DNA from 2 places in the Streptomyces sp. NBC_00386 genome. Region 2 is predicted to be linked to the other one. Evidence: riboswitches for the same ligand, from Rfam matches in the RefSeq annotation. Region 2 holds a riboswitch; the other holds the start of a gene.
What was found. Region 2 has a riboswitch for cyclic di-AMP ahead of OG780_RS16985 (C40 family peptidase). Riboswitches for the same ligand answer to the same signal wherever they lie in the genome.
Positions count from the first base shown of each region.

Region 1: it holds a riboswitch for cyclic di-AMP, as region 2 does, so the genes downstream of both, OG780_RS07070 (M23 family metallopeptidase) here and OG780_RS16985 (C40 family peptidase) in region 2, are expected to answer to the same signal.

Region 1 covers NZ_CP107950.1:1,640,301-1,644,507, reverse strand. Annotated here, with positions in the region: gene OG780_RS07085 (helix-turn-helix domain-containing protein) at 1-97, shown strand, start outside; gene OG780_RS07080 (DUF6126 family protein) at 124-240, shown strand; gene OG780_RS07075 (tyrosine-protein phosphatase) at 264-1,061, opposite strand; cyclic di-AMP (ydaO/yuaA leader) riboswitch at 1,703-1,864, shown strand; gene OG780_RS07070 (M23 family metallopeptidase) at 1,869-2,801, shown strand; gene OG780_RS07065 (SGNH/GDSL hydrolase family protein) at 3,072-3,857, shown strand; gene OG780_RS07060 (TetR/AcrR family transcriptional regulator) at 4,078-4,207, opposite strand, start outside.
Region 2 covers NZ_CP107950.1:3,907,190-3,911,396, forward strand. Annotated here, with positions in the region: gene pcrA (DNA helicase PcrA) at 1-1,521, opposite strand, end outside; cyclic di-AMP (ydaO/yuaA leader) riboswitch at 1,895-2,063, shown strand; gene OG780_RS16985 (C40 family peptidase) at 2,072-3,250, shown strand; gene OG780_RS16990 (tellurite resistance/C4-dicarboxylate transporter family protein) at 3,401-4,207, shown strand, end outside.

The DNA of each region.
Region 1 (4,207 bases), 2.3 Mb from region 2:
CGAGCTCCTCTTCGTACACACCCTGCTGCAGAGCCCCGTCGCCGCGCTGTGCCTCGGCCCGGCGACGGGCCACCCCACCTCGGGAGAGACGTCATGACCGAACCCACAGAACGCCGCCGCTCCATGGAGGACAGGTTCCCGCGCGCCCTGTGGGTGCGGCTGATCATCTATGTCGCCGTCGGCCACCTGTTCGCGGCCTTCATCTACCTGCTCTTCACGCTGGGTGCGCAGAACCAGTAGGGAGCCCGGTCCCGGCGGGCGGCTCAGTCCAGGAGCCGCCCGCGCAGGCGCTCCCGCAGCTCCGGCGTCAGTCCCAGGCCCTGCTCCAGATAGACCTCGACGCTGCCCCAGGTCTCCTCGATCGTCTCGAAGGCGGCTGTCAGGTACGCGGCGCGCGCGTCGAACAGCGGGCTGAGCAGTTCCATCACCTCGGGGGAGTAGGCACCGGCCGAGGAGCCGTTGCGGTGCACCTTGTAACGGCGGTGCGTGGCGTTCGACTCCAGGTAGTCGGCCACGATCGCCTCGCGCTCGACACCGAGGGCGAGCAGGGTGACCGCGACGGACAGCCCGGCACGGTCCTTGCCCGCCGCGCAGTGCATCAGCGCGGGCACGCTGTCGTCGGCCAGGGCGTGCAGCACCTGGGAGTGCTCGGCCGTGCGCTCCTTGATGATCGTGCGGTAGGAGTTGATCATCCGGTTCTCGCCCTTGCCGTCGCCGAGGATCGCGCGCAGCTGGTCGAGATCGCCGTCGCGGACCATCTTCCAGAACTCGCTGCCGTCCGCCGGGTCGCTCAGCGGGAGGTTCACGTTCCGCACGCCCGGCAGTTCGACGTCCGGGCCCTCCAGTCTCTGGTCCGCGGCATTACGGAAGTCGAAGATCGTGTGGAGACCCAGAGAGGCGAGGAACGCGGCGTCCTCCTCCGTGGCGTGGGCGAGGTGGCCGCTGCGGAACAGGTGCCCATAACGCACTCGCCGGCCGTCCGCGGTGGGCAGTCCGCCCACGTCGCGGAAGTTGCGCACTCCGCCGAGCTCGGGCTCGGTCGACGGGACCTGCTGCGTCACGGGGGCTCCTCCCATTCGGCCGCCGGCGTCGCCGTGCTGGACTCGGCGCCGCTCGTCGGCAGTTGTACCGGCTCGCGCTCCCGACGATACGACATGGGTTCCTCGGGCAATGAGTTGTCCACAGCCGATGCCTTCCGGACGGAACGCCCTGGAAGCGGCACATCGCGACATCTGATGTCGAATATGCATTCGATTCTTGTGATGGATCGGCCGCGCGCCTCTGGCCGCATCGGCCCCGTGGGGCAATTGACGCGATACGAGGCATTCGCGAGCGTCGTTTTGTGTGCCATTCCGAGCGGGGGTCCGGATGTGCCGGATATCCGTCCGTGCAGCATCTGTCTGTTCTGTCCGAATAAGCACCTTCATGGCAACTGGCCCTGGAATAGGGCATCCTGGGGCGAGTCGCGTGAGGAGCGTCATATTCGTGACGATGCGTTGCCGTCCTCATTACTCAACCTGCCTGGATTTTCAGGTGGGTTGAGAGGTCGGGAAGATCGTCACTCCACGGAGGGTGACGGCGGTTTCCGCATGGATCAAGAACGGCGAGCGCACAGAAACCGCACATAGTTGTCGACGCGCTCTCATGTCGCTTACGTTCTGCCTCAATCCGGACGGACGCCCAATCCTGCCGCCGCCCGGAATCCGCACACTCACCCGTACACGGCAGGAGCGGGGGACCCACAGGTTCCGCGCCTGATCCGGTTCTTTTCCGGAACAGGCTAGGGGTACAGCCGCGCAGCAGCGTGGCCGGGCATCTCCAGCCCGCACCCGACAGCTCACCCCGCAGGCGCCGGAGAGGAATTCGTCATGCCCGCGAAGGGTAAGCACCGCCGTCCCAAGTCCTTGCGTTTCACCCGCTCGATCGCCGTGGCCGGAACCGGTGGCGCCGCACTCGCGCTGCCCCTGATGGGAGCCACCGGCGCCCACGCCGCGACCCCGGCCACCGCCGTCGCGCACCATGTCGAGAAGGCCGCGACCGCCGCTCCCGCGAAGAAGGCCGCCAAGGCCGCCGGGACGAAGACGTACGCGGTGAGGTCCGGCGACTACCTCTCGAAGATCGCCGACGAGCAGAACGTCAGCGGCGGCTGGAAGAAGATCTACGCCGACAACCGCTCCTCCATCGGCGGCGACCCGTCGCTGATCCACCCGGGTCTGAAGCTGTCGCTCGGCAAGAAGGCCGCCGCCCACTCGGCCACGCACTCGGCCACCCGGACGACCACCTCGGCGAAGCCCGCTCAGGCGACCCCGGCCGCCGACCCGGCCCCCTCCGACACCGCTTCCACCACCCCTTCCACCACCCCTTCCACCACCCCTTCCACCGGCACTTCTTCCGGCTACACCCTGCCGGTCGCGAGCAGCTCCGTCGGCACGGGTTACAAGGTGGCGGGCAGCATGTGGTCCAGCGGTTACCACACGGGCGTGGACTTCGTGATCCCGACCGGCACCACGCTCAAGTCCATCGCCGCGGGCACGGTCGTCTCCGCGGGCTGGGGCGGCGCCTACGGCAACCAGGTCGTCATCCAGCACGCCGACGGCAAGTACTCCCAGTACGCCCACATGTCGTCGCTGTCCGTCTCGGCGGGGCAGACCGTGACCGAGGGGCAGCAGATAGGTCTCTCCGGCGCCACGGGCAACGTGACCGGACCGCACCTGCACTTCGAGATCCGCACCACGCCGGACTACGGCTCCGACATCGACCCGGTCGCGTACCTGCGCTCGCACGGTGTCGCCGTGGGCTGACCCCCCCGCCTCCTGCTCCTGACGGCAGGAAGATCTCCGAAGGCCGGACCCCACGATCCCCTGGGTCCGGCCTTCGGTGTGCCCGCGGCAACGGCCTCTGGGCGATCGCTGCTTCAACATCCTTGACGCGAGCCCTATTCCAGAGTTGACCAATGCTTGGCGAGTGGCTTATCTCACCGGCCGTCAACCCTTCCCTACGGTCGCGTAGCTCACATCAAAAGGTGAATCATGCTCCATGTGGCAGACGATTCGAAGAGTGACAACAGATCAGTGATCGGGTCGTACGTGGCGGTGGGGGACAGCTTCACCGAGGGCGTCGGCGACCCTGGGCCCGACGGAGCGTTCGTCGGCTGGGCGGACCGGTTCGCGGTACTTCTCGCGGACCGCAGGCCCGAAGGCGATTTCGGCTACACCAACCTCGCCGTGCGCGGCAAACTGCTCGACCAGATCGTCGAGTCCCAGCTCCAGAGGGCCAAGGAACTCGGCCCGGACCTGGTGTCGTTCTGCGCCGGCGGCAACGACATCATCCGCCCCGGCACCGACCCCGACGAGGTCGCGGAACGCTTCGAGCGCGCGATCATCGACCTCACCTCCGCCGTCGGCACCGTCATGGTGACCACCGGCTTCGACACGCGTGGCGTCCCCGTGCTCAAGCACCTGCGCGGCAAGATCGCCACCTACAACGGACATGTGCGTGCCATCGCGGACCGCTACGGCTGTCCCGTCCTCGACCTCTGGTCCCTGAAGACGATCCAGGACCGCCGGGCCTGGGACGGCGACCGGCTGCACCTCTCTCCCGAGGGGCACACCCGGGTGGCGCTCCGTGCCGGACAGGTACTCGGCCTGGAGGTCCCGGCCGACCCGGACCAGCCCTGGCCGCCCCTCCCGCCGCGCGGCACGCTGGAGATGCGCCGCGACAACATCCAGTGGGCGCGCGAGTACCTCGTCCCGTGGATCGGACGGCGGCTGCGCGGGGAGTCCTCGGGCGATCACGTCGCGGCCAAGGGCGCCCTCTCCCCGGACGACATCAAGATGCGCATCGAGTCGGTCGCCTGAGACGGCACCGGCCCGGTCGGCAGGGCCGGCCGGGCCGGTCGGGACCGGTACACCGGCGCCCGACCGGCCCGGCCCGGTCCCGTTGGCCGCGGCGCCCCGGGCGGGGTGCGGATCAGGAGTACCGGTCGCTCCCGGCGGGATCCGGGACGACCGCCCGCACGGCGGTCCACGCCGGGGAGTGGGCGAAGCGCGGTACGGGGCCGGGACCGGGGACCAGGCCCTAGCGGACCGCCGCCATCAACGCCTCGCGTTCCAGGCCAAGTTCGCGGGCGAGTGCCTCGTCCGCCCATTCCTGGGTCCGCGCCCGTGACACCGCTCCGGAGTACGCCGTCATCTGGACCGCCAGTCCG
Region 2 (4,207 bases):
GTCGATCATCGCCTCGGCGCGGTCGCCGATACCGCGCTTGGGCACGTTCAGGATGCGGCGCATCGGGACGGAGTCCTCGGGGTTGGACAGCACCCTGAGGTACGCCAGGACGTCCCGGACCTCCTTGCGCTCGTAGAAGCGGACGCCGCCGACGACCTTGTAGGGCAGGCCGACGCGGATGAAGATCTCTTCGAAGACACGGGACTGCGCGTTCGTGCGGTAGAAGACCGCGACGTCGCCGGCCTTGGCCTCGCCCGCGTCGGCGAGACGGTCTATCTCGTCGGCGACGAACTGGGCCTCGTCGTGTTCGGTGTCCGCGACGTAGCCCGTGATGTTCGAGCCCGCGCCCGCGTTGGTCCACAGGTTCTTGGGGCGGCGGGACTCGTTGCGCTCGATGACCGCGTTGGCGGCGGACAGGATCGTCTGGGTGGAGCGGTAGTTCTGCTCCAGGAGGATCGTCGTCGCGTTCGGGTAGTCCTCCTCGAACTGGAGGATGTTGCGGATGGTCGCGCCGCGGAAGGCGTAGATCGACTGGTCCGCGTCACCCACGACGCACAGCTCGGCGGGTGCCAGGTCGTACCCGCCGGGCGGTACGTCCGCGGGGTGCTCGGAGTTGCCGACGAGCTCCCGCACGAGTGCGTACTGCGCGTGGTTCGTGTCCTGGTACTCGTCGACCAGGACGTGCCGGAAGCGGCGGCGGTAGTGCTCGGCGACGTCCGGGAAGGCGCGCAGCAGATTGACCGTGGTCATGATCAGGTCGTCGAAGTCGAGCGCGTTGGCCTCGCGCAGCCGCGACTGGTACATCGCGTACGCCTGGGCGAGGGTCTTCTCGAAGCCGTCGGAGGCCTGGGCGGCGAAGTCCTCCTCGTCGATCAGCTCGTTCTTCAGGTTCGAGATCTTGGCGCTGAACGACTTCGGCGGGAACCGCTTGGGGTCGAGGTCGAGATCACGGCAGACGAGCGCCATCAGACGCTTGGAGTCGGCGGCGTCGTAGATCGAGAACGACGAGGTGAAGCCGAGTGTCTTGCTCTCGCGGCGCAGGATGCGGACGCAGGCGCTGTGGAAGGTCATCACCCACATCGCGTTGGCGCGCGGGCCCACGAGCGCCTCGACGCGCTCCTTCATCTCGCCCGCGGCCTTGTTCGTGAAGGTGATCGCGAGGATCTGGCCCGGGTGGACGTTCCGCTCGCCGAGCAGATGCGCGATCCGGTGGGTGAGCACGCGGGTCTTGCCGGAGCCGGCACCGGCCACGATGAGCAGCGGCGAGCCGGAGTGGACCACGGCCGCGCGCTGGTTCTCGTTCAGTCCGTCCAGCAGGGCCGCCGGGTCCACGGCGGGCCTGGGCGCGCCGTCGCGGTAGTACGCGTCCCGGCTCGGCGGCATGTCGAACTTCCCGCCGAACAGATCGTCCGGAACGGGCTCCGGTACGTGATCGTCCTCGGGCGGCGGCGGGTGTTCGTCCTCGTGGGCCGCGGAGGGCTTGAGGTCCGCCAGGAAGCTGTCGTCAAAGAGGCTGCTCATCGCTCTCCGAGTCTAGGCCGCCCCACCGACAGCCCGCCGCCACCTCGAGAACTCGGCCGCAAGTGTGACCAGGGTCCCGGCGGAACACCCCGGGGAAGGCGGCCTTCCGGCCATGACACCTCACACCCCGTGACGAGAAGCGGCCGAGCGGTCACCCGGCGCGAGACCCCGTCGGCGAGCGGCTCCGGCGAGCCGTTCGGAGCGGGCGGGGCCCGTTCGACGGGCCGGACGGGCGGGTCGCCGCCCTCGGGACACACGGCAATGGTCACGAAAATGTATCGGGCATATCGCACATCAACCTTCACACGGGCCACACCGGTTGGCTAGCGTGCGGGAAGGCCGCTCGACCGCGACCGGCGAACCTCGCCGGGCCGAGCGGCCTCCGCCGAGTCCGGTACGCCGCGAGGCCCCGGAGCCGGGGACCCACCGACCTTGGGGTGAATCGGTCCAACCGCCTTGCGGGGCAAGGACCGTAGGGCAGCCTTCCGGAACCACCCGCCCGAACCCGACAGCTAACTCGGTAGGCGGATGACGGAAGGAGTCGCCTCTCTTGGCGTCACACCGCAAAGCGCGTCCCACGGGTGCGCGCATCGCAGGCATACGGACCCCGGCCCTCGCCACAGCGGCCCTCACCTCCGTGGCCCTGCTCTCCCAGACCGCCAACGCCGCCCCCTCGGCCGAGCCCCGGCCCAGCATCGAAGCGGTCTCGAAGAAGGTCGACGACCTCTACCACCAGGCCGAGACGGCCACGGACAAGTACAACGCGACCCGGGAGAAGACCACCGAGCAGCGCGAGCGCGTCGACACCCTGCTCGACGACGTCGCCCGGCGCACCGAGAAGCTCAACACCGCGCGCGAGGAACTGGGGTCGTTCGCCGCGGCGCAGTACCGCACCGGGGCCTCCGCGCCCGACACCGCGACCCTGCTGCTCGCGGACAACCCCCAGGACTACTTCGACCAGACCCAGCTGATGAGCCGTCTGACGTCACGTCAGAAGGCGGCCGTCGACGACTACATCACGGAGCAGGCCGCCACCACCAGGAAGCGGGCGGAGGCCACCCGGAGCCTGGAGTCCCTGACCGCCTCGCAGAAGGCGCTCAAGACGTCCAAGGCCACGGTGCAGCACAAGCTCACCGAGGCCCGCTCCCTGCTCTCGAAGCTGAACGCCGAGGACAAGGCGCGGCTGGCGGCGATCGAGAAGAAGAAGCGGGAGCAGGCCGCGGCCAAGGCGGCGGAGCTGGCACGGCAGCAGGCCGCCACCGAGAAGGCCGCCCAGCAGGAGTCGTCGTCCGGCACCACGACCGGCACGGCTTCCGGCTCGGCCTCCGGGTCGGCGACGGGATCGACGGGATCGACGGCCACGGACTCCTCGTCGAAGGCGGCCGAGGCGCTCGCGTTCGCCCGCGCGCAGATCGGCAAGCCGTACGTCTGGGGCGCCACCGGCCCGGACTCCTACGACTGCTCGGGCCTGACCCAGGCCGCGTGGAAGGCCGCCGGCGTCAGCCTCCCGCGCGTCACCTACGACCAGGTGAACGCGGGCACGACGGTCTCCCTCACCGATGCCCGGCCCGGCGACCTGGTCTTCTTCTACGACGACATCAGCCACGTCGGCCTCTACATCGGCGACGGCATGATGATCCACGCGCCGAAGCCGGGAGCGTACGTCCGCGAGGAGTCGATCTACTACGACGGCACCTCCGCGATCCACAGCGTGGTGCGCCCGGCGTAGACCGGGACACGGGCGCCGCTCTCGCGGGGCACGCGCGGAGCCTTCTCGGCCCCCACGCGTGCCCCGCGTTTTCGTCCCCGCCCGCGCGTGGCCCGCCCGCAACCCGGTGCGGAGGTCCCTAGCATCGAGAACATGTCAGACACACCGGACATGCCGGACAGCACGTCGTTCCGCGCCCGGCGGGCGGGGTGGGCGGCCACCGCCGGAACCACCGTCATGGCCACCGGCATCATCTCGATCGGGCTGCACCTGACCGGCCACGAGGCCCTCTCCCGGATCGCGCTGGTCCTCGCGTCGCTCGCCTGGGCCGGGCTCGCCGCGGACTTCGCGGTCCGGCTGGTGGGCGACCGGGAGCGGTGGGCGCGGCAGGCCGGCGCACCCGCCGGGCTCGACGCGGTCGCGGCGACCACCGTGCTCGGCACCCGGTTCTCCACACTGGGCCGGCAGGAGCTCGCCGAAGCCCTGCTCGCGCTGTCGGCCGTGCTCTGGCCGGTTCTGCTGATGGCCGTCCTGCGGCGTCTGCGGCGCCGTATGCCGGGAGAGGTGTTCCTCGTCTGCGTGGCCACCCAGGGGCTCTCGGTCCTCGCGTCCACGATCGCCGCCGCCGTGGGCCCGGACTGGCTCGCGCACACCGCGCTGGTGCTGTTCTGGCTGGGGATCGGGCTCTACGTGCTCTCGCTCGCGTACTTCGACCCGGGTGAGGTGAGGAAGGGCGCCGGGGACCATTGGATCGCGGCCGGCGCGCTGGGCATCTCGGCGCTGGCCGGGGCGGGACTCGTCGCGGTGCACCACGTGGATCCGTACCTGTGGAACAACGACGACCAGGGCGTCCTGCGCGATACGACGGGCGCGCTGCTCGTGCTCGACCTCGCCTGCTACTTCCTCCTGGCCGTCGCGGAGGTGATGTGGCCCCGCCCGCGGTACGACATCCGGCGCTGGGCCACCGTCTTCCCGATG